Regions from separate parts of the Arthrobacter sp. fls2-241-R2A-172 genome, predicted to be linked through region 1. Evidence: riboswitches for the same ligand, from Rfam matches in the RefSeq annotation. Region 1 holds a riboswitch; each other region holds the start of a gene.
The links. Region 1 has a riboswitch for glycine ahead of gcvP (aminomethyl-transferring glycine dehydrogenase). Riboswitches for the same ligand answer to the same signal wherever they lie in the genome.

Region 1 (10,555 bases):
GACCTTGTGGACATTGTTTCCGGCGCCTCCGATGACCTGCTGGCGCGGGTACGCTCCCTCCGGCACAAGATCGCCATGGAACTGGGGCTCGTGGTCCCTCCCGTCCGCACACGCGACGCGATGGACCTGCCGCCGTCCACCTATGCCATCCGCATCGCCGGCGTCGAGGCTGGAAGGGGAGTGGCACCGTCGGGCAAGCTGCTTGCCTTGGGCGAATTCCTGGACGCGTTGCCGGGCACCGCAACCGTGGAACCGGTGTTTGGTCTCTCCGGCAAATGGGTTCCAACGGAAATGCGGCACAGCGCCGAAATGACCGGAGCCACGGTCATTGACCGGGTCTCCGTCCTGGTAACGCACCTGTCCTCGATCATCACCGCAAACGCGGCCCGGCTCCTGACCCGCGAAGACGTCCGGGTGCTCACAGAAGGGGTCCGGAAGCAGAGCCCCTCCGCCGTGGAAGAACTCACGCCTGCCCTGCTGTCCCTGGCCGAAATCCAGCGCGTGCTCCAAGGACTCCTCGAAGAGCAGGTCCCCATCAACGACCTCCCGCGGATCTACGAAGCACTGGCGTTGCGGGCCAAGGTTTCCACCGACCCCGAATCGCTGGTGGAATCGGCCCGCCACGCGCTGGGTCCGGTGCTTGCGGACAGGTACATGGACGGGGCGGTCCTGAACGTGATCATGATCGATCCGTTGTTGGAGCAGTCCATGTTGGAGGACATGCGTCCAGGCGAAGGCGGGACCCAGATTGTCATGGGCCAGGCGAAATTGGACAGTGTCCTGAACTCCCTGAAGTCCGCTGCCGACGGAGCCGCTGCTGCCGGCCGGGAAGCCGTGCTTGTGTGTGCACCAGCCCTCCGTCCCGCGATCCGGCGGCTCGTCGCAGCCCCCGACGGCGGTGTCCCCGTCCTCTCGTATCGCGAAGTGACCTCCGCCAACATCCGTATCGAGACGGTGGGGGTGGTCCGCCATGCAGAAGCGCTACAAGCTTAGCGGTGCGTCGCTGGAAGCCATTCGCGCCAAAGCACTCAAGCAGTACGGACCCGGTGCGCGCGTAGTCTCCGCCGAGAAGGTCACCAATCCGGGAATCGTGGGGCTGTTCGCCGCAGCCAGGTTCGAAGCCACGGTGGAGGTGTCGGACGTCCCGGAACCTGCTGGCCAGCAGGCGCCGCTGACTGCCCGGCTTGTTGAGCCAAGTCCCGTTCACGAGCTCCACGGGCCAGCCATCGCGGCACTCCTGGAGCGAGCCGACGCCGCCGAGCTTGAGATGCACCAGCCCACGCCCGCGCCGGTCTCCACCGCATCCCCGGACTTCGCGGGCCTGCTGGAACAACTCGGCAAGGAACTCCAGCCGGCCGGTCCGTCCCCCTCCGTGCCGGCCCTGGTGACCATGCCGCCGTCGGCCGATAAGCCCATGCCGAAGGTTCCGCAGCCCATAACAGGCGACGGTAACCTCATCGTCCTCTTGGGCCTCGGCGACGACGCGCTCGGACCCGCACTGGAAATGTCCATAGCCGCCGGAGGCTCGGATGTCCGCACCGCGGGCAGGCTCACCGCCTTCGGCCACCTTCACGTCCAAGGAAGGCAAGGCACGACGGCGGCACGCGCCCAGGCCGTCCTCACCGGCCAGACTGTGGTGGTTGCGTTCGGGCTCGGACGCCCGGGGGACGTGCCATCACATGGCGCGGACATCTCCCTCCTGGCCGCCGACCAAATGTGGGTGGTGGTCGACGCCCGGCACAAAGCGGAAGACACCCAGGCCTGGGTACAGGCACTCCAGCGTGTCGTGGCAGGGGAGTCATTGGGTGTTGACGCGCTCGCCGTCATCGGTGCCTCGGAAACCGCGAGTCCGCAAACGGTGGATACGCTGGACATTCCTGTCGGTTGGGTAGATGGCAAACCCGCCACCGCATCCGTCCTCGGAAAGGTAAATTGAAAGCATGCTGGTACTGACGCGTAAGCCGGGCGAAAAGATCATGATCGGGGACGACATTGTCATCACCGTCATGGAAGGGCGCGGCGACGGCGTCCGGATCGGAATCGAGGCTCCCCGCGGAGTGTCCATCCAGCGCAGCGAGGTGGTGGAAGCCATCGCCGCAGCCAACCTGGCAGCAACCCAGGCCGGCCCCGACGCCGAGGAACTCCTGGCGGCCCTCCGCCCGCCTGCCCCCAAAGCCTGACCCTCATTCACATCCCGCCCTATTGGGCGTGACGCTCTCTCACGTTCCGCCGTGTTGGGCGGGACGCTCTCTCACCTCCCGCCGTGTTGGGCGGGACGCTCTCTCACGTTCCACCGTGTTGGGCGGGGCGCTCTCTCACGTCCCGCCCAGTTGGGCGGGGATCCTCTCTCACGTCCCGCCCGGTTGAGCCGGATGCGTCCTCCTGGGGAAGGTCGACGCCGGGCCTTGGGATCCGCGGGAAGAGCTCGCCACCCATGGTGGCGCAGTAAATGCGGTTCACGGATGGGCGTCTACTGCCAAAGGCGCAGAGTTGTGATGGAGGGTTGGGCTGACGGGGGTGGGTTGTGATGGAGGGTTGGGCTGAATGGGCTGATTGGGGGTGGGTTGTGAGTGAGGGTTGGGGTGATGGGGGTGGGTTGTGAGTGAGGGTTGGGCTGATGGGGGTGGGTTGTGATGGAGGGTTGGGCGGAAGGCGCCGGGATGTGATGGAGCGTCGAGGGGGGGCTAGTCCAGCTCCAGGAAATCGCGCAGCGTGGGCAGGGTAGCCGAGCGCACTGCAGCCAAGGCGCGTTGGATGTTCGAATCACGGGCCAGGAGGTCCAAGTCCGCAACGTCGCTAACCAGTGCCTCATCGGTGCCCGGCGACGGTATCCCGGCCACGTCCGGTGGGGCTTTCAACAGCTCGACATTCCGGGCAACGGCAAGGTCAATTCCTGCCAACAACGCAGTCAGTCCCCGGCGGTGATCGTCAAGGAGTTCGGGCCACAGTCCCGGGGGCGCCAGCGAAATAAGGGATGGAAGGGTGGATTGATCGGGGGCTTTCCATTCGGCGGCCAGCGCGGAGGCTTCCACGCCGCGTGCGAGGGATTCGAAACGTAGATTTTCCAGGACTTTTTCGAGTTCGGCCGCGGTGAAGGTCAACCGGTGCCAGTTGCCTGCCCGGAGATGCAGGAGCTGTGTTTCGAGGAGGAAAAGCAGGAAATCCAGCTGCCTCCGTTCGCGCCACAGCGTTGCCGATAGCTCGTCCGCCCCCACGGTTCCCCAATTCATTTTATGGCCCGCCAAAATCACAATTTGGCAGGGTTTATCTTTACTTCTGTCGAGCGTACACGCAGGGAGCTTTTGAGGTGGTATGTTCACTGAATACGTACCTGATTGAACGCTCAACAACGATGCTCTGATTGGTCTCTGGACATCGGCGAAACGGCAAAGAAGTCGGGTTTGCAACTCAATAATCCGGTCTCATGGGGGGACTCACTTTTGAATCGCGAACAGCGCAACGAGCTGGTGTTGCAGCACCTTCCGCTCGTTGGTTACCTGGTCTCTGACCTTTGCGCGCGCGCGTCGCATTTATCGCGCGATGATTTTGCTTCTGTCGGTGCCGTTGCCCTGATAACGTCTGCTGATTCCTTCGATCCGGACCTCGGTGTTCCGTTCGGTGCTTTCGCGCGCCGCCGGATCGTAGGTGCCTTTGCGGACGAGATGAGAGCCGGAGATTGGGCTACGCGGTCGGCCCGCAAGCGGATCAAGGAAACCCTGGGCGTCCAGGAGACCTTGACCAGCATGCTGGGACGGGGTCCCAGCGTCGCCGAGATGGCTTCGGCCCTGGGTGTCGAGCGTAGCCATGTTGAAGCTGCCCTGGTGGACGCATCCCGGACGCTGACTTCACTGGATGAGGTGGTGGCGGACACGGTTGCGTCCCCCACGGATTCCCCGGAACACTCGGTGCTGGCTGATGAGCGGATCAAGTACCTGCGTGCCGCCGTCGATGCCCTCCCCGAAAAAATGCGCTTCGTCGTCCAGGAAATCTATCTCGCGGGACGGTCCGTGAAGGAGCTTGCCGAGGAACTGGGTTCCACGCATGCCGCCGTCTCGCAGCAGCGGGCTGAGGGGATCCGGCTCATGCGCGACGGCCTGGCGGCCCATTACGCCGATTCGCCCGACCAGGTTTTCGAACCGGAATCGCGCATCACAGCCCGCCGCCGCAATGACTATCTTTCATCCCTTGCCGCGGCAACCACGGGTGGAATCACCCGCGGCTTTAGCCTGGGGACCTCACTCAACAGCGCCGTTTAGACACTGACGCGAAGGAGGCCGGGCCGCTCAGCGACCCGGCCTCCTTGCGTAGACTCGGCTAGTGCGCCTTGGGGACACGCCGGAGTACGACGGCGGCAAGGGCTGCCGCTCCTGCCATGAGTACCAGCCCAATCGCCGCAGTGACGTGGACGCCGGAGTCAAAGGCGACGCGTGCCGAGGCCGTCAAGGCTTCAGCCAAGGGCGCTGGGAGCGTGGAAGCAACGTCAACGGCGCCGGCCAGGGTTTCCCCGGACTTTTCGGCGGCGTGGCCGGACACGCCGTCAGGTATGACCAGGTTGTGCTGGTAGGAGGCCGTGAGGATGGAACCAAGGACAGCCGTTCCCAACAGCGAACCCAACTCGTAACCGGTCTCCGAGATGGCTGATGCTGCCCCGGATTTGTCAGCCGGTACGGAGGCCAGGATGAGGTCGTTGGAGATGGTCTCCGCCGCACCCACGCCAACAGCAAGAACTGTGAGGGCTGACAGGAGGAACACGGGGCCGCTGCCGTGGTCGCCCACAACAGCCACGAGGTAGCCAACGGCACTGAGCGTCAACCCTCCGGCCACCACAAAACCGGGCCGGACCTTTTTGACCAGGGGCACCACCAGCAGTCCGGCGATGACTGTTGCCAGGAGGGCCGGGATCATTGCGATACCCGCCTCCATGGGGGACTGGCCCTCAACCAATTGCAGGTGCTGGGCGAAGAAGTAGATGAAGCCGGTCATGGAGAAGAGGGAAAGTACGTTGGCAACGATTGCCGTACTGAATACCTTGTTCTTGAACAGGCTGACATCCAGCATCGGGCTGTCGATCCTCTGCTGGCGTCGGACGAAGAGGACACCCATCACCAGACCGAAAAGCATGAACGCCGCGGCTGATGCCCCAAAGCCGTGCACTGCGAATTCTTTGATGCCGTAGACAAACGGAGCCATGGTCAAGATGGACAAAGCGATGCTGGGGACATCCACGCGGCCCGGGTTCGCGTCTTTGGACTCGGGGATCAGGACCTTTCCGAAGGCGAGCAGCGGCAGCAGCAGGAAGGCTGCCACCAGGAAGACGGCACCCCACCAGAAGTGTTCCACCAGCCAACCGCCGAAGATCGGCCCGAGGGCAGCACCGCCTGAGAACCCGGCCGCCCACACGGCAATAGCGAGCCGGCGGCGGTTGGGGTCGGTGAAGATGTTCCGGATCAGGGAAAGCGTTGAGGGCATCAGCATGGCGCCGAAAACGCCAAGGGCGGCGCGTCCGCCAATCAGCCATTCTGCTGAGGGCGCGAACGCAGTAGCAGCCGAAACCGCAGCAAAGCCCGTGCTGCCGATCAGAAGCAGCCGCCGTCGGCCGATCCTGTCGCCGAGGTTGCCCATGGAGACGAGGAGTGCGGCCAGGACCAAGGGGTAGGCGTCAACGATCCAGAGCAGTTGCACGCCACCGACATCGAGGGATCGGGCGATCTCGGGCAGGGCAAAGGTGAGCGCGGTGTTGTCGACGGCCACCAGCAGTACCGGGAACATCAGGAGTGCCAGGGCCGTCCAGTCGCGCCACGGTGCAGGGCCCATGACGGGACGAGCTGAACTGGGAGCTTGGGTGGAGGACGGCGAGAACATGTCTTTACTGTACCGTCCAGACGGTATAGTTTCAAATTAAACCCCAGCAAGCCTTTAGGGAATGATGTACTCATGCCACGAAAACCAGTTGCCCGGGACGCCGTCCTGGATGCCTACGAATCCCTCCTTATAGAGGTGGGGGAGCGGGCCGCCACGCTCGACGCAGTTGCCAAGCGTGCCGGCGTCTCGAAGGGCGGGTTGCTGTACCACTTCCCCAACAAGGAGTCGCTGATCAGCGCCCTCCTGGAACGCCTGGACCAACTGGCAGTACAGGACATTGAGCAGATGAGGGCCGCGCCGGACGGTGCCGCTGCCTACTTCATCCGGACGTCATTGTGGGCCGGGACGCCGATGGACCGCGCTTTCGTCGCTGCTACCCGGCTGGCCGAGGTTGCCCACGAAGAAACGCGTCGCAGGTTTGCCGGAATCCAAAAGCAGTGGCTTGATGTCCTGGCCAAGGATGTCGGACCCGAGGTAGCGAAGGCCGTTAGCTACATGGGCGACGGACTGTATTTCAACGCAATGTTCGAGGGCGGCCAGGAGGCTAGCGACGGCGGCCGGGAAGCCGACGTCAAAATCCTGCTCGGAGTGCTGGAGCGGCTGCGGAAGTAGCGCATCATCCCATTTGCGGCGACGCGCCACACGTAGGACAATTAACCCTTGTGGCCTGCCTGAAATCGGGCCGCGTTATAACTGAACATTGCCTATGATCTGCGGCGGGAGAGTCCTGCAAGCACGTGATGCAGGCGCCGTAGGAGCAAACCCTCCCCAGGAATCTCTCAGGCCCACGCACCGCCGCGGCAAGGCAACTCTGGAAAGCAGCAGGCGCTCTGACCACCGAAGGGTGAAAGAGTGCTGTGCTCACCGACGGTGCAAGCGATGTTGTTCCAACAACGCGGAAACTCTCAGGTCCAATACAGAGCGGGGAGGAACCCAGCCACTGTGGCGTACCCAAACGCCGCCCAAGTAATGGAGTTCCTTCGTGACGGTTAGTTCTGCCTCCACCACCTTCGTTGATCGGCATATTGGCGCCCGCCGCCAGGCCGACATTGAGACCATGCTCAAGTCCGTGGGCTACGACACCGTTGACGCGTTGGTCGACACCGCCGTCCCCAACGACATCCGCCAGGACGTCGCCCTCACCCTGCAGAACGCCCTGAGCGAAGTCGAAGTCCTTGCCGAGCTCCGCAAGCTCGCCTCCAAGAACAAGACCGCCGTGCAAATGATCGGCCAGGGCTACTACGACACCGTCACGCCGCCGGTGATCCGCCGCAACATCCTCGAGTCCCCGGCCTGGTACACCGCCTACACCCCGTACCAGCCGGAAATCTCCCAGGGCCGCCTCGAAGCGCTCCTCAACTTCCAGACCATGGTCCAGGACCTGGTGGGCCTGCCCATCGCCAACGCTTCCCTCCTGGATGAAGCAACGGCTGTGGCCGAAGCCGTGCTGATGATGCGCCGCGCCAACAAGAACAAGTCCGCCCAGGACGGCAAGACTGTCCTCGACGCCGACTGCCTCCCGCAGACCATTGCGATCGTGAAGGGCCGCGCGGAAGCGCTCGGCTTCGAAGTTGAGGTAGCCGACCTGAGCGCCGGTCTTCCGGAAGGTGCCATCAACGGCGTCGTCCTCCAGCAGCCCGGCGTTTCCGGCCGCGTGTTCGATCACTCCGCCGTCATTGCTGAAGCCAAAGAGCGCGGCGCGCTGGTCACGGTCGCCGCCGACCTCCTGTCCCTCACGCTCATCACCCCTCCGGGCGAGCAGGGCGCCGACATCGCTGTTGGTTCCGCCCAGCGCCTGGGCGTGCCGCTGTTCTTCGGCGGCCCGCACGCCGCGTACATGGCCGTCCAGAAGGGCCTGGAGCGCTCCATGCCCGGCCGCCTGGTAGGCGTTTCCAAGGACGACGCCGGTGTCCCCGCCTACCGCTTGGCGCTGCAGACCCGCGAGCAGCACATCCGCCGCGAGAAGGCTACGTCCAACATCTGTACAGCCCAGGCACTCCTGGCGATTGTGGCCTCCATGTACGCGGTTTACCACGGCCCCGAGGGACTGAAGGCAATCGCGGAGACCGCCCACGACCACGCCCGGACCCTGGCCGCATCCCTGAAGGCTGCCGACGTCGAGGTCCTCCACGGCTCGTTCTTCGACACCATCACGGTCCGCGTCCCGGGCAAGGCCGCCGAGCTGGTGGCCGCAGCTGAGGCCAAGGGCATCAACCTGCGCGGCGTCGACGCCGACACGGTTGGCATCTCAGTGGATGAAACAACGACGACGGCGATTGTCGCCGACGTCGCAAGCGTCTTCGGCGCTTCGGTAACTGAAGCCGTTGAAGGCTTCGCGCTGGAATCCTCCGTTGAGCGCACCAGCGACTTCATGCAGCACCCGGTGTTCAACACCCACCGCTCCGAAACCCAGCTCCTGCGTTACATCCGCAAGCTGTCCGACCGGGACCTCGCGCTGGACCGCACCATGATCCCGCTGGGTTCGTGCACCATGAAGCTCAACGCCACGGCCGAAATGGAAGCTATCTCCTGGCCGGAGTTCGCTTCCATCCACCCGTTCGCGCCGGACTCCCAGACAGAAGGCTGGCGTGAGCTCATCACCGACCTCGAGGCACAGCTGACCGAGATCACCGGCTACGACCAGGTCTCCATCCAGCCGAACGCCGGTTCCCAGGGTGAACTCGCCGGGCTCCTCGCGATCCGCGGCTACCACCACTCCAACGGTGACGAGCAGCGCAACGTCTGCCTCATCCCGGCTTCCGCCCACGGCACCAACGCTGCCTCTGCCGTCCTGGCGGGCATGAAGGTGGTGGTCGTTGCCACCGCGCCGGATGGCACCATCGACCACGTAGACCTCAAGGCCAAGATCGAGGCCAACCGCGACGCCCTCTCGGCAATCATGATCACCTACCCGTCCACGCACGGTGTCTACGATGCCGACGTCCGCGAAGTCTGCGACGCCATCCACGAAGCCGGCGGGCAGGTCTACATCGACGGTGCCAACCTCAACGCCCTTGTTGGCCTTGCCCAGCCGGGCAAGTTCGGTGGCGACGTCTCGCACCTGAACCTGCACAAGACCTTCTGCATCCCGCATGGCGGTGGCGGTCCCGGCGTTGGTCCGGTTGCCGCCAAGGCACACCTGGCACCGTTCATGCCGGGCGATGCGGCTTCCTGGACCGAAGGCAACGACGTTCCGATTTCCGCATCCCGCTTTGGTTCCGCCGGTGTCCTGCCGATCTCCTGGGCATATGTGAAGCTCATGGGTGGCCAGGGCCTCACCGAAGCAACCAAGTCCGCGCTGCTCGCTGCGAACTACATCGCGTCCCGCCTCAACGACCACTTCCCGGTGCTCTACACCGGCGAAGGTGGACTCGTGGCACACGAGTGCATCTTGGACCTGCGGGAACTGACGGCCAAGACCGGCGTCACCGCTGAAGATGTGGCCAAGCGCCTCATTGACTTCGGCTTCCACGCCCCCACGCTCGCCTTCCCGGTTGCAGGGACCTTGATGGTGGAGCCCACCGAGTCCGAAGACCTCGTGGAGATCGATCGCTTCATCGAAGCCATGATCACCATCCGCAAGGAAATCGACCAGGTCGCTGCCGGTGACTTCTCCGTGCAGGACTCCCCGCTTCGCCGCGCGCCCCACACGGCAGCCGCCGTCGTAAGTTCCGACTGGGACCGCGCCTACCCGCGTGAGCAGGCTGCCTTCCCGGTCCACCACCTGAAGCAGGACAAGTACTTCCCGCCCGTTGGCCGCATCGACGGCGCAGCCGGAGACCGCAACCTGGTCTGCTCCTGCCCGCCCATCGAAGACTTCGAGAACTAGGGGGTTCCGGAAAATGACTGAGAACTACACGGCCCTCTACGAAGAGCACAAGAAACTCGGCGCCTCCTTCACCGACTTCGGTGGCTGGCAAATGCCGCTCAAGTACTCCTCGGAGCTGGCTGAGCACCACGCCGTCCGCAAATCCGCAGGCCTGTTCGACCTCTCCCACATGGGCGAAGTCTGGGTCACCGGGCCGGAAGCTGCTGCGTTCCTGGACTACTCCCTGGTAGGCAAAATCTCCGCCATGGCCGACGGCAAGGCCAAGTACTCGCTGATCTGCCAGGAAGACGGCGGCATCATCGATGACCTCATCACCTACCGTCGCCCCTCACCCGAAGAAGGTGAGGACAAGTTCCTCGTAGTCCCCAACGCGGGCAACGCGAAGGTAGTGGCTGACGCCCTTGCCGAACGGGCCGCCGGATTCGACGTTGTGGTTCAGGACGCCTCCGCCGAGACCTCACTCATCGCCGTCCAGGGTCCCCTTGCGGAATCGATCCTGCTGCGGCTCGTGCCTGCCGAGCAGCACTCCCTGGTCACGGAACTGAAGTATTACGCCGCCGTCGAGGTCACGTTCCTGGTGGCCGGCAGCGGCCAGGACCTGCTCCTGGCCCGCACCGGCTACACGGGCGAGGACGGCTTCGAGATCTTCGTGCCCAATGAATCCGCCGCAGCCCTGTGGCAGGCCATTGCCGCAGTCGCGGATGACGGCGAGCTCATCCCCGCCGGCCTCGCATCCCGCGACTCCCTCCGGCTCGAAGCGGGCATGCCCCTCTACGGCAACGAACTTTCCCGTGAGGGCAACCCCTTCGCCGCAGGACTTGGGCCCGTGGTTGCGCTGTCCAAGGAAGGCGACTTCGTGGGCAA
Region 2 (10,555 bases), on a different contig from region 1:
CAAACCCGCAGCAGCCATCGACGACGCCGACCCGACCTCACCCTGACAACCCACCTCAGCACCCGAAATAGACGCCTGCTCCTTGTACAACACACCCACCGCACCGGCAGCGAGCAGGAACTTCACCACCACATCGTCCTTATCAGCCTGGGTCGCTTTATCCATGCCCGGGGCGTAATTCAACGCGTAATACAACACCGCCGGAATAATGCCCGCAGCACCATTGGTCGGAGCCGTCACCACCCGGCCGCCCGAAGCGTTCTCCTCATTGACCGCCAACGCGATCAGGTTCACCCACTCCTGCCAGTACTTCGGATCGTTCCGGTCCTTGTCCTCCTTCAGGAGCCGCTCCAACCAGTCCGGTGCACGACGCTTCACCTTCAAACCACCCGGCAACACACCCTCACGCTTCAACGAGGTCTCAACACAGGCCTCCATCACCTGCCAGATATGCAGCAAACCCTCCCGGATCTCCTCCTCCGACCGGGACGCCCGCTCATTGATGAACATGATGTCGCTGATCCCCAACCCCTTGGACGCGCACCTGCCCAACAACTCCGCCGCCGTCCTGAACGGCAACGGCAACTCCTTCTTGGACTCCTCCAACTCAGCCTGAGCCGCGTTCTCCTCGCCCTCACGGACAATGAACCCACCACCGACCGAAAAGAACGTCGCTTCCTTCAGCACATTGCCCCCGGCATCGGACACGGCAAACCGCATCCCATTCGTATGCCGCGGCAACACCGTCAACGGATGAAGAACCATATCCTCCACCGCATAATCCAGCAGCACACCACCAGCCAGGTTCAGCTTGCCGGTCTCAGCGATCGACGCCAACCGTGCCTCCACCTCATCGGGAAGGATCAACTCCGGCTCAAAACCCTCAAGCCCCAACAGGGTCGCAGTGAAGGTGCCATGCCCCTTGCCCGTGGCAGCCAAGGAGCCGTAGAGATCAACGCGCAACCCTGCAACAGAAGACAGCACGCCGGATTCACGAAGTTCCCGGGCGAACACCGCCCCGGCACGCATCGGGCCCACCGTATGCGAACTCGACGGACCAATGCCCACGGAGAACAAATCGAAAACACCAACAGCCATAGCCGTGATCCCTTTCAGGGAGGAGAAGAAGACAAACAAGGAGGTGGGGCCGGACCAAATCCCGAGCCAAGGCCGGCCCGGCCCCCGTGGAGGTCCCAGTGCGAACCCCCAAACCCGGTAGTGATGTGTGGCATTCGTTCCCAGCAAATGCCACACCCGGGAGATCATCACGAGCCCACCCCCGGCAGGTGGACCCATTTTCCAAACAAACGAACCCGCTTGTCCGGCCCCCAAACCGGTGCCTAGACCATGGGCCCTTTGGGGCGGCGGCATCCGGAAGCGTGCGTCCAAGGGAGCGTCACGTCCGCCCAGCGGGCGTTTTCGCGACCGAGCACGCGGAGGATGTCGGCACCCCACGGGACCCGCGAGGCTCAGGCCAGGTTCGCCGTGCCCGGGTACAGCGGGTGCGCCTTCGCGAGGACATCGACGCGGTGACGCAACCCCGAAAGGTCCGCATCGGCGTCGGCCATGAGCGCTTCGGCGATGATGTCGGCAACTTCCCGGAACGCAGCTTCCCCGAATCCGCGCGTTGCCAGCGCCGGGGTTCCGATCCGCAGTCCGGAGGTGACCATGGGCGGGCGCGGGTCGAAGGGAACTGCGTTGCGGTTGACGGTGATGTCGATCGCGGCGAGGCGGTCTTCGGCCTGCTGGCCATCGAGCTCGCAGTTGCGCAGGTCCACCAGCACCAGGTGCACATCGGTTCCACCGGACACCACGGAGATGCCCTTGGCGGCAACGTCGTCCTGGACCAGGCGCTCGGCGAGGATCCGGGAACCGGCCAGAACGCGTTCCTGACGCTCACGGAATTCCTCCGAGGCAGCGATCTTGAACGCAACAGCCTTGCCCGCGATGACGTGCTCCAGCGGGCCGCCCTGCTGGCCCGGGAACACGGCAGAGTTGATCTTCTTGGCGATGTCGGCGTCGTTGGACAGGATGATTCCGCCGCGCGGACCGGCGAGGGTCTTATGCGTGGTGGAGGTGGTGACGTGGGCGTGCGGGACCGGCGAGGGGTGCAGTCCAGCGGCCACCAGGCCAGCGAAGTGGGCCATGTCCACCATCAGGTACGCGCCAACGGAGTCGGCGATCCGACGGAACTCGGCGAAGTCCAGCTGCCGCGCATACGCGGACCAGCCGGCCACGATCAGTGCCGGTTTGTGCTCCTGGGCCAGGCGTTCCACCTCGGCCATGTCCACAGTGTGGGTGTCCTCGCGTACGCCGTAGGGGACCACGTTGTAGAGCTTGCCGGAGAAGTTGATGCGCATGCCGTGCGTCAGGTGGCCACCGTGGGCGAGGTTCAGGCCCATGATGGTGTCGCCCGGCTTGATGAGCGCGTGCATTACCGAAGCGTTGGCCTGCGCGCCGGAGTGCGGCTGAACGTTCGCGAACTCGGCGCCGAACAGAGACTTGATGCGGTCGGTCGCGAGCTGCTCGATCACGTCGACGTGCTCGCAGCCACCGTAGTAACGCTTGCCAGGGTAGCCCTCGGCGTACTTGTTGGTCAGCACCGAGCCCTGGGCCTGCATCACGGCTACGGCCGTGTGGTTCTCGGAGGCGATCATTTCCAGGCCGTCACGCTGGCGACCCAGTTCGGCGTCGATCCTTACCGCAATCTCAGGGTCCAGCTCGGACAGCTGGGCATCCAACGACGCCGATACAACCTGCTGGTATTCAGTGACAGTTACAGGGTTCACAGTTCTCCACCGTTCGTTGCAGCGTATTCCTCGGCCGACATAAGCGGCCCTTCCTCGGTGGCGGCCACCTTGAACAGCCAACCTGCACCGTAGGGATCGTTGTTGATAAGGGCGGGGTCGGAAACAACGGCGTCGTTGATTTCGGTGACCTCGCCGGTGACGGGCGAGTACAGGTCGGAGACCGACTTGGTGGACTCAACTTCGCCACAGGTTTCGCCTGCGGTCACAGTGGAACCGACCTCGGGCAGGTCAACGTAGACGATGTCGCCCAGTGCGTCCGCAGCGACGGCGGAGATCCCAATGCCTACCGGCCCGCCACCATCGGCGGCAACCCACTCGTGCTCAGCCGAGTATTTCAATTCAGAAACTACCTTGCTCATTCCGGTTCCTTCTCTCTGGGAGTTACTTTTGACGCTTGTAAAAGGGCAGCTGCACGACTTCAAACTGCTCGGCCTTGCCGCGGAGATCGACGTCGACCACAGTGCCAACGACGGAATGTTCGACGTCGACATACGCCAAAGCGACCGGGTAACCGAGCGTCGGGCTGGGCTGCCCCGAGGTCACCTCACCGATCAGGGAACCGTCCTTGAGGACCGAGTAGTGCCCACGGGCGGCACGACGGCCGGCACCCTTGAGCCCCACGAGCTTCTGGCCGAGAGCGGATCCGACACCCGCAGCCTTGATCGCGGCGAGTGCTTCCTTGCCCACGAAATCACCCTCCTTGGCCAGGGAAACCACGGGTCCCAGTCCGGCGGCGTAGGGATTCACATGGCGGGAGAGCTCGTTCCCGTACAGGGGCATTCCGGCTTCGAGGCGCAGGGAGTCGCGGGCGGCGAGCCCTGCCGGGATGAGACCCTGGCCTTCACCGGCTTCAAGGAGGGCTTCCCACAGTACGGCAGCGTCGACGTTCGGGACATAGATCTCGAAGCCGTCTTCGCCGGTGTACCCGGTGCGTGCCAGCAGCAGGTCCTGCCCGTTGATCGAAACCTCAACGGCCGCGTAATACTTCAGCTCCGTGACCAGCGCGTGCTGCTCACCGGGGACCAGTTTCAGCAGGATGCCCTCGGCGTTGGGTCCCTGCACGGCAATCAGTGAAGTTTCGGCGGAGGCGTCCTCCACGGAAACGTCAAAACCGGCTGCACGTTCGCGAAGTGCCTGCGCGACGATCTTGGCGTTGCCCGCGTTGGGAACCACCAGGTACCGGTCCACGCCTTCTTCGGGCGAGGGGCGCCGGTACGTGATGAGGTCGTCGATGATGCCGCCGTCGGTGTCGCAGATGAGCGAATACTTGGCCTTCCCCACCGCGATCGCGGACAACTTGCCCACCAGCGCGTTGTCCAGGAACGCCGCAGCCTCCGGCCCGGTGACCCAGACTTCGCCCATGTGGGAGAGGTCGAACAGGCCAGCGGCGTTGCGGACTGCGTGGTGCTCGGCGAGCTCGGACTCGTATTTCAGCGGCATCTGCCAGCCACCGAAGTCGGTGAAGGAGGCGCCCGCCTTTTTGTGTTGCTCGTACAGAGCCGTGTAGTTCTCAGTCATGATCGGGATCCTTTAGTTCTCGAATGATTCGATCGGAGGGCAGGAGCACACCAGGTTGCGGTCGCCGGCTGCGCCGTCGATGCGGCCCACTGGCGGGAAGTACTTGTCCTGCTTGAGGTGGTGGACGGGGAAGGCGGCCTGCTCGCGCGGGTAGGAGCGGTCCCAGTCGGAATTCACGACGGCGGCAGCGGTGTGCGGCGCGTTGCGCAGCGGCGACTCCTCGACAGTGAAATCACCGCTGGCCACCTGCTCGATCTCGGCACGGATGGTGATCATGGCTTCGATGAAACGGTCGATTTCGGCCAGGTCCTCGGACTCGGTCGGTTCCACCATCAGGGTCCCAGCAACCGGGAAGGCCAAGGTGGGGGCGTGGAAACCGAAGTCGATCAGGCGCTTGGCCACGTCTTCAGCAGTAACACCCGTGCGTGCCGTCAGCTCGCGGAGGTCCAGGATGCATTCGTGCGCAACCAGGCCGCCTTCACCGGTGTAGAGAACCGGGAAGTGCTCATCCAACCGGGAAGCAACGTAGTTCGCGGCCAGCAGTGCCGACTTGGTGGCTTCGGTGAGGCCCTGGCCACCCATGAGCTTCACGTAGGCCCAGGAGATCGGCAAGACACCTGCGGATCCATACCGCGAAGCGGAAATCGCCACGCCATGACCCGGTTCGTGGGCGGCCTTGTTGGCATCGCCGGGCATGAACGGGGCCAAGTGGGCTTTCGCAGCAACGGGTCCAACACCGGGACCGCCGCCACCGTGCGGGATGCAGAAGGTCTTGTGCAGGTTCAGGTGGGAGACGTCGCCGCCGAACTTGCCCGGCTGGGCAAGGCCAACCAGGGCATTGAGGTTCGCGCCATCGACGTACACCTGACCACCGGCCTGGTGAACGGCGTCGCACACCTCAACGACGTCGGCGTCGTAGACACCGTGCGTGGACGGGTAGGTGATCATGATGCAGGACAGGACGTCCTTGTTGGCTTCGATCTTGGCGGTCAGGTCCGCGTGGTCGATGGTGCCGTCAGCGGCGGTCGCGACCACAACCACTTTCATGCCGGCCAGCACCGCGGACGCAGCGTTGGTGCCGTGGGCGGAAGCGGGGATCAAGCAAACGGTGCGCTGCTCGTCGCCCCGGGACAGGTGGTAGCCGCGGATCGCCAGCAGGCCCGCGAGCTCACCCTGCGAACCGGCGTTCGGCTGGATGGACACTTGGTCGTAGCCGGTGATCTCCGTGAGGTCGGCTTCCAGGTCCTCGATGAGTTCGCGCCAGCCGGCCGTCTGGTGGTCCGGTGCGAAGGGGTGGATGGAGGCGAACTCGGGCCAGGAGATGGCTTCCATCTCTGCCGTGGCGTTGAGCTTCATGGTGCACGAACCCAGCGGGATCATGGTGCGGTCCAGTGCGAGGTCCCGGTCGGACAGCTTGCGGATATAGCGCAACAGCTGCGTCTCGGAACGGTGCGTGTTGAACACCGGGTGCTGCAGGAAATCGCTGGTCCGGACCACGTCCGAGGGCAGCTCGAAGCCCGCCGCGTCCTTCACCGGACCGGCACCGAAGGCGACGGCAACGGCGGAGAGGACCTCCGGCGTCGTGGTTTCATCAATCGAGACGCCCACGGTGTCGGCGTCGATGAACCTCAGGTTGATGCCGCGGGCTTCGGCGGCGGCGATGACTTTGTCAGCCTTGCCGGGGACGCGGACCGTGAGGGTGTCGAAGAAGGACTCGGTCACGAGTTCGCGGCCAGCCGCCTTCAGCGCCGTCGCCAGCGTTCGTGCATGGCCGTGAACGGTTTCGGCGATCGACTTCAGGCCTTCCGGGCCGTGGTAGACGGCGTACATCGAGGCCACGATGGCCAGCAATGCCTGGGCTGTACAGATGTTGGACGTGGCCTTTTCGCGGCGGATGTGCTGCTCGCGGGTCTGGAGGGCCAGGCGGTAGGCGGGGACGCCCGCGTTGTCCTTGGAGACGCCGACGATGCGGCCCGGAAGCGTGCGCTCCATGCCTTCGCGGACGGCCATGTACGCGGCGTGCGGGCCGCCGAAGAACAGCGGGACACCGAAACGCTGCGCGGTTCCGACGGCGACATCGGCACCTTGCTCGCCCGGGGGCGTGATGAGGGTGAGCGCCAGCAGATCGGCCGCGACAGTGACCAAGGCGCCACGTTCCTTGGCTTCGGCGATCACCGGGGCATGGTTGAAAACGCGGCCCGAAACGCCCGGCTGCTGCAGGACGATACCGTTGATGTCGCCGTCGGGCAGGCCGGCAGAGAGGTCCGCGATCTCGACCTCAAAACCCAGCGCCTCGGCGCGGCCCTTCACGATTGCGATGGTCTGCGGGAGGAGGTCGGCGTCCAGGACGGTCTTGCCGTCCTTCACAGCCTTGTTCGCCCTGCGCATGAGCAGCACTGCCTCGGCAACGGCGGTAGCTTCGTCCAGCAGCGAGGCGTTGGCCACGGGAAGTCCCGTGAGGTCCTGGACCATGGTCTGGAAGTTGAGCAGCGCTTCGAGGCGGCCCTGGGAAATTTCCGGCTGGTACGGGGTGTAGGCCGTGTACCAAGCCGGGGATTCGAGGATGTTGCGGCGGATGACGGGCGGCGTCACGGTGTCGTAGTAGCCCTGGCCGATCATCTGCACGGCGGTTTTGTTCTTGGAAGCCAGCTTGCGCAGCTCAGTGAGGACCTGCACCTCGGTGAGGGCGTCCTGCAACTTCAGCGCAGTGTCCTGGCGGATGGAATCTGGGACAGCAATGTCCACCATGCCGTCGACAGAGTCAAGGCCGATGGCCTTGAGCATGGTGTCAACATCGGCCTGGCGGCGGGCGCCGATATGCCGGTCCGCGAACGCGGTGGGGGTTGATTGAACAGTCAAGAGGAACTCCATGATTCAGGCGCCTGCTGAGCGCCACGATGATGTGGGTTCCTCCCCGCTCTGTATTGGACCTGAGAGATTCCGCAGGAATGGTTGCCTGCTTGCACCGTCGGTGAGCCCGGTTTCCCGGACTGCTTTCCAGAGTTGCCTAACCGCGGCGGTACATGGGCCTGAGAGATTCCTGGGGAGGATTTGCTCCTACGGCGCCTGACTGGATGTACCGGCAGGACTCTCCCGCCGCAGATCAAAAGCGTTGCATCACGTGAGTGACACGCTTCACACCATAGCGGGTTGTTTTGAAAAAGCGCAAGCAAGCTGTGGCTACTGATGCATCGCTTCGTGGATCTGCAGTGCGAACCACAACTGCGCAACCGTGGACGTTTCGCCCATGTCCAGCCCCGTCAACTCACCGATTTTCCGGATCCGGTAGATGATGGTCTGCCGGTGCGCGAACAGCGTCGCAGCCGTCTTTTGCCAGGAACGTTGAGAATCCAAATATGTCCTCAGGGTCAGGATCAGATCGCCGTCCTGTCTCTGCTCATAGTCGAAAACCGGGCCCAGCAAGCGGCGCACCAACGCCGTCCCTTCCTCGAATCCGGTCAACCCAAGCCACGACGGTCCCTGCGCGTATCGGGCCAATTCCAGCCTGTTGGCGCGTGCCGAACCCAAGGCCCACAGCGACTCCTGCAGCGCCCGTTGGATTCCGGCCACAGCAGCGGGCGTGCTGATCCCGATCACGCTGCCAACGCCGCTGCAATGCACCAGGACCTCATCGGACACATCCGCCGGGACCACCACATGGAGCCGGTTGTTCCGCTTCAAGGACGCCGACGCAACCCCGTGCCGCCACAGGTCGATGTGGACGCCGGCCAGCCGGTCGTCGTGCGGTTCCGTCGCGTTGCCCGCGGCCATGGCGACCATCAGGAAGTCCGCGGCCGGTATGCCAAACGAGACCATCCGGCTTTCCATTTCCGCCACCCCGAGCCGCCCATCCGTGGCCTGCAGCAGGAACTCACCGGCCAGCCGGTGGCGGCTTTCCAGCGACAAGACAATCCGTGAGAGCTGCAGTCCCAGCACGGTCGCGGCGTGGAGGAGTACGACGGCGTCCGGGTGCGGTTCGCTGTTGGGCAGCACAACCAGGAGCGCATTCGCGTGGGTGGGAATGTCCATGGTCAGCACGTGCCGGCCACGGATCCGGTGCCACTGGAAGTTCTTGCCTGCAACGGACACCTGGCCCGGGTGCGGCGACCATTCCTCCACAAGGAAGCCGGGCAGCGGATGGCCCTCCGGATGCCATGGATGCAGGCAGCGGCGGTCCACCACGAAAAGTTCCGAATCCAGCTCCGTGGCCAACCTCAGGACCAGGCTCTGCCAGTGGTCCTCGGAGGCGCCAGCGGTCCGCAGCAGGTCATAGACCCGCGCGGTTTGCCGAAGCCGACGCGATTCTTCGAGCAGCGAGGACTCTGCAACCGACCGGGCAATCGCGATGAAGGGCAGGGGGTAGGGAATGTTGAGCAGGGGCAGGGGCAACTGTTCGCAGGCCGCCAGGAACTCGGCCGTCAGCGGTGGCGCGTGCATCTTTTCCCCGATTGCCAGAGCGCTGGCACCTGCATCCACCAGGGCCTCGGCGAGCGCAACCTGTCCCGCCGGATCGGACGGGATGGACAACCCGTTGGTCATCATGAGTTCGCCGCCCGTGACCCATTCCCACAGCCTGGGGAGGTCGGAGGTATGAGCCCAGGTGATGCGGTTGTCTTGTCCGGAGGCGCCGGCCAGGAGCGTCAGTCCGAGCTGCGGCTCAGCCACGAGTTCTGCCACTGTGATTGCCGTTCCGGGCCCTCCCTTCCCTTGCGCATGGCAGTCGCCGCGCGGCGCTTAGACGTTTGTCTAAACGCTTCGACCATTTGTAGTCAATGTACCGCTATGCGGAGTGATCCGCGTCACGAAGAATTGAGGTATGCACTTCCCGCTCAACGGCGAGCGCCCCAGCTACCTGAAGGATCCAGCCATGACAACGCACCAGCCCATTGGCCCCGTGGATGCAACCAAAGTTCCCCGTTACGCAGGCCTGGGCACCTTCGCCCGGCTCCCCCAGATCGACCGCGTCCCGGATTACGACATCGCCATCGTCGGTGTTCCGTTCGACGGCGGAACCTCTTTCCGCCCCGGCGCCCGCTTCGGTCCGGCCGCAGTCCGCGAGGCCTCGCGGCTCCTGCGCCCTGGCTACCACCCGGAACTCGACGTCGAGCCCGTGTACGAGGCACAGGTAGTGGATGCCGGCGACATCGCCTGCACTCCCTACGACATCACCCGCGCTGTGCGTGAGATCGAGGAGCAGGCTCTGCCCCTGATCAGCGAGGAGAAACGACTCATCTCCATCGGCGGCGACCACACCATCGCATTGCCCATGCTTCGGGCTTTGAACAAGGTCCACGGCCCGGTTGCGTTGCTGCACTTTGACGCCCACCTGGACACCTGGGACACGTACTTCGACCAGCCCATCACACACGGGACCATCTTCCGGCGCGCTTTTGAGGAGGGCCTCCTGGTGGAGGACAAGTCGATGCACGTGGGGATCCGCGGCCCCGTCTACGACCGCAACGACTTCCTCCGCGACCACGAGTTCGGTTTTCAGATCATCCGCTGCTCGGACCTGGACGTTATGGGCGTCCCGGCCGCGATCCAGCAGGTGAAGGACCGACTCGACGACACCCCGGTCTACGTTTCGATCGACATCGACGTCCTGGACCCGGCATTCGCGCCTGGCACGGGCACTCCGGAGATGGGCGGTCTCCACTCCCGCGAACTCCTGGCCCTGCTCCGCGGGCTGGACGGCATCAACATCGTGGGCGCAGACGTCGTCGAAGTCGCTCCGGCGTACGACCATGCGGACATCACCACCGTGGCAGCGGCTACCCTGGTGTTCGATCTGCTCGGTGTGATGGTGAACCGCAGCAAGGCAAGCACCGCAGGTGACCGTGAACTGGCTTCGGCATCCAGGAGCGCATCATGAGCACCGCACCTGTCACCGAAGTGCCCCGGCTGGAGGACAAGACCATCCAGCCCATCCCCTTGAACGAGCGGCACGGCAAGGCCAGGGACCTGTTTACCATCTGGTTCGGCTCCAACATCATGATCATGACCATCGTGACCGGCGGACTCGCCACCACGGTGTTCGGCCTGGGCTTCGTGCCAGCCATCGTGGGCATCATCATTGGCAACGTGGTGGGCGGCATTTTCATGGCGCTGCACTCGGCCCAGGGTCCGCAACTAGGCGTGGCGCAGATGATCCAGACCCGAGGCCAGTTCGGTTCATTCGGGGCATTGCTGATCGTGGTCATCGTGGTGGTCATGTACGTCGGCTTTTT
Region 3 (10,555 bases), on a different contig from region 1:
GGTCATTGCCCCATCCAAGCAACACTTTTCAACAGTAAGCAAGTCACGCAGAAGTTAGGCTTGAGCGTGGCTAAATCCGAAACCAACCGTGTTGCCCTGCTGGGGGCTGGCCCCCGGGGCACCAGCGTCCTTGAGCGGTTGCTCGCGAATTGGGCTGCCGGGGGTCATGCTGTGCGCGCGTCGGGGGCCACCCTGCACATCGACGTGGTGGATCCTTTCCCCGCGGGTTCGGGCCACGTGTGGCAGCCGGGGCAGTCCCGGCTCTACCTGATGAACACCCAGTCGTTTTATCCGACGCTCATCCCGGAGGACCCTGAGCTCGCTCCTCCGCTGGCCGGTGGTTCGTTCGACAAGTGGCGCGAGGCCCGGCGTCGTGATGGCTTGGGACTGGACGACGCCGAAAAGGCGGAGCTTGCCACCCTCGAATCGCATGACTTCCCCAGCCGTGCCCTGTATGGGCGGTACTTGCGCCAGACCCTGGATGGCTTGCTCGAGCGGCTGCCCGACGGCGTCAAGGTCACGTTCCATGAGACCTCCGCCGTCGCGGCGCGACCGGTGAAGGACGGAACAAAAAACGCGTTCGACGTCGAACTCGCCAACGGTGCCACCCTCACCGTCGGCTCCGTGGTCCTCGCGTTAGGTCATATCGAGTCCCGGCTGAATCCCGAGCAAAGGTCTTTCAAGAGCGCGGCGGAGGAGCAAGGACTGCTCTATTTTCCGCCGGCGCCACCCGCCGACGTTGAGTGGGAGGCGGTGCCGGATAACGAGCCGGTGCTGATCCGCGGAATGGGATTGAACTTCTTCGACGTCATGGGACAGCTGACGGAGGGCCGCGGCGGGAAGTTCGTCGAGGCCGGTTCTCCGGGGGCAGGGGTGTTGGAGTATCGGGCATCGGGCCGGGAACCCAGGATTATTGCTGCCTCCCGGCGGGGCACCCCTTACCGGGCCAAGGCGGGGCTGGCGGGTTACTACCCCAGCAGCATCACCATGCGCTACCTGACCGAAGACGCCGTGGACCGGTTTCGCGCGGCCGGAATCCAGCCCGGTTTCGACCACGATCTTTGGCCGCTGCTGCACCGTGATGCGCTGTGGGCGTATTACTCAACGCTGGCCCGCTCACAACCCACTGCGATCAAGGACCCCGCGCAGTTCCTGGCGGACCTCGAGGACGCACTCCAACCGCACGCGCACACCACAGCGAAGTGGGAGAACGACGTGGGCGATCTCGTGGAAAAGCACGTCGTCGCGTCCCGTCGGCTGAATCTTCGCGGGCTAGCCGCGCCGCTGGCAGGGCGTACTTTTGCGTCCAGGCGGGAGCTGGACGCGGCCATCACGGCATACCTTGATGATGACGCGCGCCGATCGGCTTTGGGCGAATCGGACCCTGTGAAGATGGCCATCGGAGCACTCCACACCGGCCGCGCGATCCTGAAATCCGTGGTGGCTGATGGTGGCATCACGGACGAATCCTGGTTGGCAGGGCTTCGGGGCTGGTTCGAATCCTTCGTCGAAGGGCTGGCCAGTGGGGCGCCCGCGCTGCGTTCGGAGCAGCTGGCCGCCCTGGCGCGTGCCGGCGTCGTAAGTTTTGTTGGCCCGGACCCGAAGTTCAGTGTGGACCGGAGCGCGAAACTGTTCCGTGCGGTTTCGCCATGGGTGCGCGACGCGCCGGTGGAAGCCCGGACCCTGATCGAGGCGATGTCGCCTGCCAACAGGGTGGGCATCAATATGTCACCGCTGCTGGAGCAGCTCATGGCTGACGGGTTGGTCCGAACCAAGATCATGATGAGCGTCGAAGGTACCCCGATGCAGACCACGGGTCTGGACGTCGTGCCACATCCGTACCGGCCCTTGGCGGCGAACGGGGCGGTCACCGAGAACCTTTACGTGCTGGGCCTACAGTTGTCTGCCTCACAGTGGGGCACGGCCATCGCGGCGGAGGCCCGGCCCCGAACCGGGCAGGCCTATGCCAGCGGACAGCGGACCCTGCGGGACGCCGACGAGATTGCGCGTAGCATTCTGGCCCGCTGAGGACTCAGGGTTGCAGTGCCGCCCGGCCTTCGTTAGTGTGTGAGCTGCATCACCGACTGGTGGTGCGCGCTTTTGATCCGCGGCGGGAGAGCCCTGCCGGTACATCACCACAGGCGCCGTAGGAGCAAACCCTCCCCAGGAATCTCTCAGGCCCATGTACCGCCGCGGCGAGGCAACTCTGGAAAGCAGTCCGGAACGCCGGGCTCACCGAAGGTGCAAGCAGGCCCACGCCTGCGGAAACTCTCAGGTCCATCTACAGAGCGGGGAGGAACCCGAATCTTGTGGCACCCCGTGCCGCCTGAACGATGGAGTTCCTTTGACGATTCAGCGCCCACCTTCAACCGGTACCGATTCCCCGCATCTTGAGCGGCAACTCACCAACCGCCACATCCAGCTCATCGCCATCGGCGGAGCCATTGGAACCGGCCTCTTCATGGGCTCCGGCAAGACCATCTCCGCCGCCGGCCCGTCCGTCATCTTCGTGTACATGATCATCGGCTTCATGCTGTTCTTCGTCATGCGTGCCATGGGCGAATTGCTGCTCAGCAACCTGAACTACAAATCCTTCAGCGACTTCGCAGCTGACCTCCTGGGCCCCTGGGCCGGCTTCTTCACCGGCTGGACATACTGGTTCTGCTGGGTCATCACGGGGATCGCGGACGTCATCGCTATCGCAGGCTATTCGCAGGAGCTGTGGCCTTCCCTTCCCCTCTGGGTGCCGGGTCTCATTACCATCGGCATCCTCCTGCTACTGAACCTGGCAACGGTGAAGGCATTCGGCGAAACCGAGTTCTGGTTCGCTCTCATCAAGATCGTCGCCATCGCGGCCTTGATCATTGTTGGCCTGTTCATGATTTTCAGTGGCTTCCAGTCCGACGCCGGCCCCGCCAGCTTCACCAACCTCTGGAGCCATGGAGGCTTCTTCCCGAACGAATTCATGGGCTTCGTCGCCGGATTCCAGATAGCGGTCTTCGCTTTCGTAGGCATCGAACTCGTGGGCACTACTGCGGCCGAGGCCAAGGACCCGGAAAAGAACCTGCCCAAGGCCATCAACTCGATTCCCATCCGCGTGCTCCTCTTCTACGTGGGCGCCCTGATCATCCTGATGTCCGTCACCCCGTGGACCCAGTTCGCTGCCGGTCACAGCCCGTTCATTGCCATGTTCTCCCTGGCCGGCCTGGGCGCAGCAGCCACGATCGTCAACCTGGTGGTCCTCACGTCCGCCATGTCCTCAGCCAACTCCGGGATCTACTCCACGTCCCGCATGGTGTTCGGCCTGGCCCAGGAAGGCGATGCCCCCAAGGTCTTCGGCGCGCTCTCCGGACGCAAAGTACCCCGCAACGCACTGTTTCTGTCCTGCGTCCTGTTGCTGTCCGGCGTCGTGCTCATGTACGCCGGCCAGGACGTCGGCAAGGCGTTCGACATGGTGACCACCGTGTCTGCCGTCTGCTTCGTCTTCGTGTGGTCGATCATCCTGGCCAGCTACCTGGCGTTCCGGAAGCGCCGTCCCCACCTTCACGAGTCTTCGGCGTTCAAGATGCCGGGTGGAGTGGCCATGGTGTGGGTGGTGTTCGCATTCTTTGCCTTCGTGCTGTGGGCGCTGACCACCCAGCCGGACACGCTCGCGGCGTTGCTCGCAACGCCCCTGTGGTTCGTGATTTTGGGGGTCGCTTGGGCGGTACTCCGACGCCGTCCGGCCCACCTGGCCCGGTACGCCGCTTTCCAGGCCGAGCTGCGCAGCGATGCTGCCAGGGTCCAGGACCCGGAGCCGGCAAACAAGTAACCACAAGACAGGCCCCTCACGAACCAATCGTGAGGGGCCTGTCTCTTGGGGGCATGCTACGGGGCGCTTAGCCTCTAAGGCATTTCTGGTACTGCAACCATTCGATGCCGTACCGCAGCCATCCCACAATGTCGTACCACTTGGACGGCTTGGTGGGCGGGGTGCACTGCGGCGGGTTGGGTCCGCTCGTTGCCACCTTGACCAGGGCCTTCACCACCGTTCCGGACTCGACGGCGGTCAGCACCAGGGTGCCGGTACCTGCGGCCGCTGCAGCGGGCACCTTCACGTTGACGGTCGCCGCGCCGGCGGATACCGGGACGTCCCCGAGTGCCACGGAGGCGCCCTTGGCGTCGATAAAGACCGCTTTCAGCAAGGTGTTCGCAGGGCTGCCGATGGAGGTCAGGTTCAGCTTGGAGACCGCCAGCGTGATGGATTCGCCAGCCTTGACCTCGGCTGCGGTGGAGTTTGCCACAGCAACTGAGCGGCGCGCGAAGTCCGGCGAGACGGGGTTGTGCGCCTGAAGGTACTTGATCCAGGCGTCACGGTCCACCAGGCCGGTGTCTTTCGTGTTGCTGCCCTCCTTGAAGACCCGGAAGTTGTCACCGCCGGTTGCCAGGAAGCTGAAGGTACCGATCCTGTACTGCTTTGCGGGGTCGATCACAGCGCCATTGACCCAGATGCCGGTAATCCGGTCACCCGCAGGACGGGCAGCATCGTAGGTGTAGTTGACGTTCTTGGACACCCCCAGCTGCTGGTACGGGCGGCTTGGTACGGTACCGTCCGGGTTGGTCTGCCACTGCTGCTCCAGGAGCGTTTTGAACTGTGCACCCGTCAGGGACGTGGTCCACAGGTTGTTCACGAACGGCAGGACCGCGTTGGCCTCGGCGTAGGTGATGGTGCCATCCGGCGCGTAGTACAGCTCGTTGCGCAGGCCGCCGGGGTTGACGACGCCGATTTCCGCCGCGCCGAGTTCGGGCGCCTTGAGCGTGTCCACCAGGGAGTCCGCTACCAGGTTGCCCAGCGTGGATTCGCTGGCGCGGTCGTCCCGCTTGGGGGCGCCTCCGGCAGGGTCCGGGGTGAATGCTGTGGTGATATCGGCGGTCACGGCACCCACGGCCTGGTTGCCGATTTCAGCAGCCTGGGCCAGGGCCTTATCCACGATGGTTTTCACTGCGGCCGCCCGCGGGTAGGCCGCGACGAGGCTTTCAGCGGTTTCGGTGGTCCTGTCCACGACTGCTGCCTTGTAGGCGGTGACGGACTTGGTTGCCGTGTCGACGGTGAGCGTTACGCTGCCCACGTTCTCGCCGTAGTTGCCGGTCTGCACGATCGGGCGGGTCTTGCCGGTGGGTTGGCGGTTGGCGTCAAGTACGGGCGCGTCCCAGGCGTACTCCTTGTGGGTGTGCCCGGTGTAGATGGCAGCTACGTCAGGGGTGGTTTCGTTGACGAGCTTGGCGAACGGGCCGCCCGCGGCAACTTCCTGTTCCAACGTGGCGCCCTCGGGGGTACCGGAAGCGGCGCCGTCATGGTTTTCGACGATGATAAGGTCCGCCAGCTTTTCGGCCTTGATCTTCGCAGCCACCCGGTTGATGGCGTCCACGGGGTCGCCGAACTCAAGATCGGTGATCCCCGCGGGGGTTACCAGGGAAGGAACTTCCTGGGTGACCGTACCGATGACCGCTACCTTCATGCCGTTCATGTCCAGGACCTTGTACTCCGGCAGGACCGGGGTGGTGGTGCCCTTCTGGTAAACGTTGGCGCCCAGGTAGGCGAACTTTGCGTTGTTGCCTCCGGCGATGACGCGGTCGCGCAGGTCTGACCAGCCGCCGTCGAACTCGTGGTTGCCCACAGCGGAGGCCTGCAGCTCAAGTGCGTTCAGGACGTCGATGGTGGGCTGGTCCTTCGCAACCGAGGATGCGAAGAGGGAGGCGCCGATGTTGTCGCCCGCGGATATGAAGGCAGTCGCGCCGGGCGCTGCTGCTGCACGGAGCTTCTCAACCGTTCCCGCAAAGAGCACCGTGTTGGCGTCGATCCGGCCGTGGAAGTCGTTGATGCCCAGGAATTGCAGGTCAACGGTGGCCGGTGCATCCGGAGTCAGGTTCAGGCCCACCACCACGGGATCGTGGTCGCTGGCCCGGAACTCGTCCGGGGCATAATAGTTGGTCACATTGTTGTTATACCGGCTGTATTCCAGCGCCACTGACTCCACGGAGTTGATGTTCCAGATGTCGGTTCCCGTGACCACCTTGTGGGCTGCCGGGGACGCCAGGATGTGGTCGAGGGAGCCCACCATGCCGCCGAACAGGTAGGAGTGCTTGCCGGTGCCGACCTCAAGGTCGGTGTACCCTGCGCCGGTGAGGACGTTGATGGGGTCCTCCTTGGAGTAGGCGTTGAAGTCACCGATCAGGAAGACCTTGTCAGTGCCCTTGGAGGCCTGGAGGTCCTTGGAGAAAGCCAGCAGGGATTCGGCCTGCTTGGTGCGGGCAACGTTGGAGGCGCCCTGGCCCTTGTCGGTATCGTCCGGGGTCGCTGCGGAGCCCTTGGACTTGAAGTGGTTCACGATCGCGATGAATTTCTTGTCATCGCTGCCGCCAACCGGCTTGAACACTTGAGCCAACGGCTTACGGGCGCTGGCAAAAGCCACGGTGTCGTTGTGGATGATTGACTCGCCGACAGGTTCGGCCGCGGCTTTTTTGTAGATGAAGGCGGTGCGGATCATGTCTTCATCGCTGAGCGGGGGAGCGTTCGCTGGTGTGCGCACGTAATCCCACACGCCGGGAGTCTTGACGTTAAGGGACTCCACGAGCTTGGACAGGGCGTCGTCGCGGTTCTTGCCGAACTGGGCCGAGTTCTCGATCTCCTCGAGGGACACGACGTCGGCGCCCGATTTGGTGATCGCAGCAACGATCTTGGCCTGCTGGCGCTCGAAGTTCTCTGCGTTGGCAGCGCCGCGGGCGTTGCAGCCATCCTTGACGGTGATCGGGTTGCCGTCGCGGTCGGTGTAGAAAACACAGCCAGTGAGTTGGTCACCCGTGGTAGGGAAGTAGTTCAGCACATTGAAGGAGGCCAGCTTGAGACTGCCACCCACGTCTGCAGGACCTTCGGGGCGGGTGGAGGTGAAGGTTGCAGGCTGGACGGACGCGGCGTTTGCGGGGCTCAGCGCCGTCAGCGGCTGGAACTTCCACGAATTGTTCCCGTACCCCAGGATGACATCGGTCTTGAACGTGGCGGGCGAACCGACACGTACGGGGTCCGAAGGGGTCAGGTAGGGCAATTGCTGGGCCTTAGTGGCGGCGTCCTTGAGGAAGTTGGTGGACGCGCCGTCGTCGAGCTTGATGCCGCGCAGGGCGTTATCTGCCACCACGCCGGCATACTCGGGGGAGCCATAAGCAGCCACCGCCGTCGGCTGGACCAGCGGGGACTTGCCGGCCGCGAGGCCGATCTCGCCGTACTGGTTCAGGGAGTAGTTGTCAGTCACCGTGAAGTCACCCTGGGGTGAGACAAGCATGCCTTCGAGGCTTTCGCGGGCGGCCTCGTTCGCCGGCAACGCGAACGGCGTGGCCTTGACCTCGGGTGCCGCTTCGGCGAGCTTCTTCAGCCCCGCGGCTTCCACTGTGATCTGTGTTTGGTTGGCAAATTCGCTGACCGCGCCGGTGAGTTCCAGGTAGTCGCCCGGCTGGACCGTGGCCGCCGTCGTGGGTGAATAGACGAACAAAGCGTCCGACGCCGTCCTGGCCGCCCCTGCGGCGTCGCCGCCGGTGCCGGGGGTCTGGACGTAGTAGCCGTTGAACCCGCCGGTGGCGTAAACGGCGGTGACCTTGCCGCGGGTGGTTACCGTGCTGCCGACTAACGGGCTGGCCGTGCCGGTGCCTTGTATTTCCGCGATGGTCTTGATACCCGGTTGCGGCCCAGGATCGGTGGGCGGCGTGGTGCCAGCCGAAGGCGTGGGGGTGATGGTGGCGCTGAGGGTGAAATCAGCGGCATTGGAATCGGTGTCAACGCCGTTGGTCCGGTTGAGGCTCTTGACGTCTGAATTACTGGCGGGAGCCGTTGCAGGCGCAGTCTCAAAAGTGTTGGACGTTCCGTAACCCAAGAGATCGGCGATGGCGGCGTTGGCCGTCACTGAACCCGCGGGAAGTGGGGACACGGCGGTGCTCTGCTTCGCCAGGACCAGTGTCCCGGTGGTTCCGCTCGGGTTCAGGGTTCCGGAAGCCTGAACATCCGGCGTGGGGAGGGCCGGCGCCGTAGAGGAGGCGCTGTTGCTGGCCCCTTGGACCAGGAAGTAGCCCTTTGCCGGGATGCTCCCTGTCAACGGAGTGATTCCCGTCGGTGCTGCGGTGGCGGTGCCCGACCGGTATTGCAAGGACCAGCCAGCCAAGCTGACGGGCGCGTCGGAGGAGTTGTAGAGCTCCACGAATTTGTTCTTGAAGGCCGCGCCGCTGCTTCCGCCGCTTAGATAGGCCTCGTTGATGACCACCGGCGATGTGCCCGCCGGCGTGGCGGGATCGTCCGCCGCCATGGCCGGGACAGCCGTCAACGGGGCTGCAAGCAACCCCGCCGACAAGGCCGTTCCCGCCAGTAATTTCCAATGGTGTTGGTGCATCCGCTCTAACTTTCATTAGGGAGCCCTGTATGGCCCTGTGGACGACGCCCACCTTCTTGTGAAGTGGGCGCTGTTCCCGGAAGTTACTCCGGGGTAAAGCTGCCTCAGACGTAGCAGAACACGAACGGATGAATGGGAAGTGGACCAGTGGTGGCCGGAGAGTGCCCCCACTGTCCTTCTTTACTTGGCGGCGCCCTTAAGGGTCCCGGACGTAGCTGCGCCGGACGCGCCGCCGATCAGGCAGACGATCTCGCGGTCATCGGCCTTCCACGTATCGGTAGTGGGGTAGAAGTAGGTCAGTTCCAGGGTTGATGAATCAAAGGGCACGCCCACGAAGCTTGCGAACTCGGAACCGCAAAACTCTTCGGATTGCTTCTCAACCTCGGACTGGCCCGGGTAGGTGTCGGCCACAATGTTCTTCGCCGCGTACGCCTCGAGATCGTGTTCCTGCTCGCAAGGAATGATGGACACGTCCTTGACCTCAGTGCCGGAAGGCTCCGCGATGCAGTCGCCCACCTTCACTTTGAAGGCATCCGCAACAGATGTTTCGGTGGGTTTTCCGGACTCGTCCCGCTTGGCGTCCCCGCTGCTGATCAGCGAACAACCCGACAGGGCCAGGGTCGCCAAGCACAACACGGCGGTGGCTTTGATGGTTTGTGAAAGGTGCTGCAACTCAGGTCCTCGTTCCCCAAGGACCGCAGGGGGAGATCGTGGATGCCCACTCTGCGGCCAAACAATGAGGGACCGGTCAGGGCACCAACGCCGAACGATCCCCCAGGATCGGCGGTGGGCGGGTGGAGCCGGGCGCCCCTGGGTAGGAGGCGCCGGGCACCACCCGGAAATCAAAAGTCTAAGCGGACTGGCCCAGGTCCTGGATGACCTTGAATACTGCGCCGGTGGGATCAATGAGCGTCGCCAGGCGGCCGAACGGTGTTTCTTCCGCGGCATGCATGACTGTTGCTCCCAGGGCGAGGGCTTGCTCTACTGTGGCGTCGGTGTTCTCAACCGCGAAGTAGACGCTCCACATGGACGGTACTTCGTCAGAGAGTACGCCGGCGGCATCCATGATGCCCGCCTTCGCGTTGTCTCCTGCGCCCAGGGTGGTGTAGCGGAACTCCGGGGTATCACTCATGACATTCGTGTCCCAGCCGAAGACTTTCTGGTAGAAAGACACGGCTGAGTCGTAGTCCTTGGCAAGGAGTTCGTGCCACGCCGGTGAGCCCGGTTCTGCAGCTACTTCGAAACCCTTCATCTGACCGAATTGCCAGGCACCGATGGATGCGCCCGAGGAATCGCCGTACATGGCCATGCTGCCTTGCTCCGGAACATCCATTGGCTCCATGTAGACCTGGCCGCCGTTGGCCGCTGCGGCTTCCGTGGTGGCCTTGATGTCATCCGTGCGCAGGTAGGTGGACCAGAGGTCCGGCATGGCACCCATGTCGGCCTGCTTCTGCATGATGCCGGCCACCAGCTTTCCGTCCTTGGATGCGGTGATGTAGCCGCCGTACGTCTCCTCATCACCGGTTTCGTAGGTCCATCCGAAAAGGGCGTTATAGAAGTCCTTGGCTTTCTCTGTATCGGACGTCATCAGATCGATCCAGCACGGTGCGCCGGGGGTGATGTCAGGCGTAGGCATAGGTCAGGCTCCTGTTGTAGTTCCGCGGTAAAGCTGCGGTTTAGGTCAGAGGTGTGGAGACAGGTAGAACACTATGCGGGGGGTCTGACAGTTTCAATGATGTTCCGGTTGCCGGTTCTCAGTTAGCCCGGACGCACTGGGATCACGGGCACAAAAATGCCCCGGGTTTGGAACCCGGGGCATTCATTGGCGGAAGGTAAGGGATTTGAACCCTTGGTACGGGGTTACCGCACACTGGTTTTCAAGTTGTCGGTGGTGTTCCGCTTCAGTTCGCTTCAGCCCGAAACAGCTGATTTCATCAGAATCTAGCGGCATCTGGGTGCTGTCCGATGATGGGCTATTTCTGCTTCAACTGAATCGTCTGGCCACAGTTTGGCCACTGCGGAGCAGCCATGAGCGGCTTGGGCACTGATCAGGCGAAGGGGTCCTTTTCCGGTTCTTCCCACCATCGGTCCTCCTTGGCTGATTTTTCGCGGATCCAAATAACCAGCTTGTCGATGTCGTCCTG

Region 2: another riboswitch for glycine. It lies ahead of gcvP (aminomethyl-transferring glycine dehydrogenase); the one in region 1 lies ahead of gcvP (aminomethyl-transferring glycine dehydrogenase).
Region 3: another riboswitch for glycine. It lies ahead of cycA (D-serine/D-alanine/glycine transporter); the one in region 1 lies ahead of gcvP (aminomethyl-transferring glycine dehydrogenase).

Annotation. Positions count from the first base shown of each region.
Region 1 is NZ_JARVTB010000003.1:81,802-92,356, forward strand. It holds gene QRM57_RS05945 (flagellar biosynthesis protein FlhA) at 1-993, shown strand, start outside; gene QRM57_RS05950 (hypothetical protein) at 971-1,936, shown strand; gene csrA (carbon storage regulator CsrA) at 1,941-2,180, shown strand; gene QRM57_RS05960 (flagellar protein FlgN) at 2,685-3,230, opposite strand; gene QRM57_RS05965 (sigma-70 family RNA polymerase sigma factor) at 3,441-4,256, shown strand; gene QRM57_RS05970 (MFS transporter) at 4,315-5,862, opposite strand; gene QRM57_RS05975 (TetR/AcrR family transcriptional regulator) at 5,935-6,474, shown strand; glycine riboswitch at 6,570-6,667, shown strand; glycine riboswitch at 6,669-6,792, shown strand; gene gcvP (aminomethyl-transferring glycine dehydrogenase) at 6,845-9,691, shown strand; gene gcvT (glycine cleavage system aminomethyltransferase GcvT) at 9,705-10,555, shown strand, end outside.
Region 2 is NZ_JARVTB010000012.1:186,269-196,823, reverse strand. It holds gene QRM57_RS17180 (L-serine ammonia-lyase) at 1-1,098, opposite strand, end outside; gene glyA (serine hydroxymethyltransferase) at 1,470-2,789, opposite strand; gene gcvH (glycine cleavage system protein GcvH) at 2,786-3,169, opposite strand; gene gcvT (glycine cleavage system aminomethyltransferase GcvT) at 3,192-4,328, opposite strand; gene gcvP (aminomethyl-transferring glycine dehydrogenase) at 4,341-7,187, opposite strand; glycine riboswitch at 7,336-7,434, opposite strand; gene QRM57_RS17155 (PucR family transcriptional regulator) at 7,509-9,005, opposite strand; gene speB (agmatinase) at 9,196-10,200, shown strand; gene QRM57_RS17145 (purine-cytosine permease family protein) at 10,197-10,555, shown strand, end outside.
Region 3 is NZ_JARVTB010000001.1:525,561-536,115, forward strand. It holds gene QRM57_RS02470 (prolyl oligopeptidase family serine peptidase) at 1-6, opposite strand, end outside; gene QRM57_RS02475 (FAD/NAD(P)-binding protein) at 67-2,028, shown strand; glycine riboswitch at 2,102-2,200, shown strand; gene cycA (D-serine/D-alanine/glycine transporter) at 2,345-3,811, shown strand; gene QRM57_RS02485 (ExeM/NucH family extracellular endonuclease) at 3,879-8,411, opposite strand; gene QRM57_RS02490 (septum formation family protein) at 8,592-9,083, opposite strand; gene QRM57_RS02495 (VOC family protein) at 9,262-10,047, opposite strand; gene QRM57_RS02500 (hypothetical protein) at 10,460-10,555, opposite strand, start outside.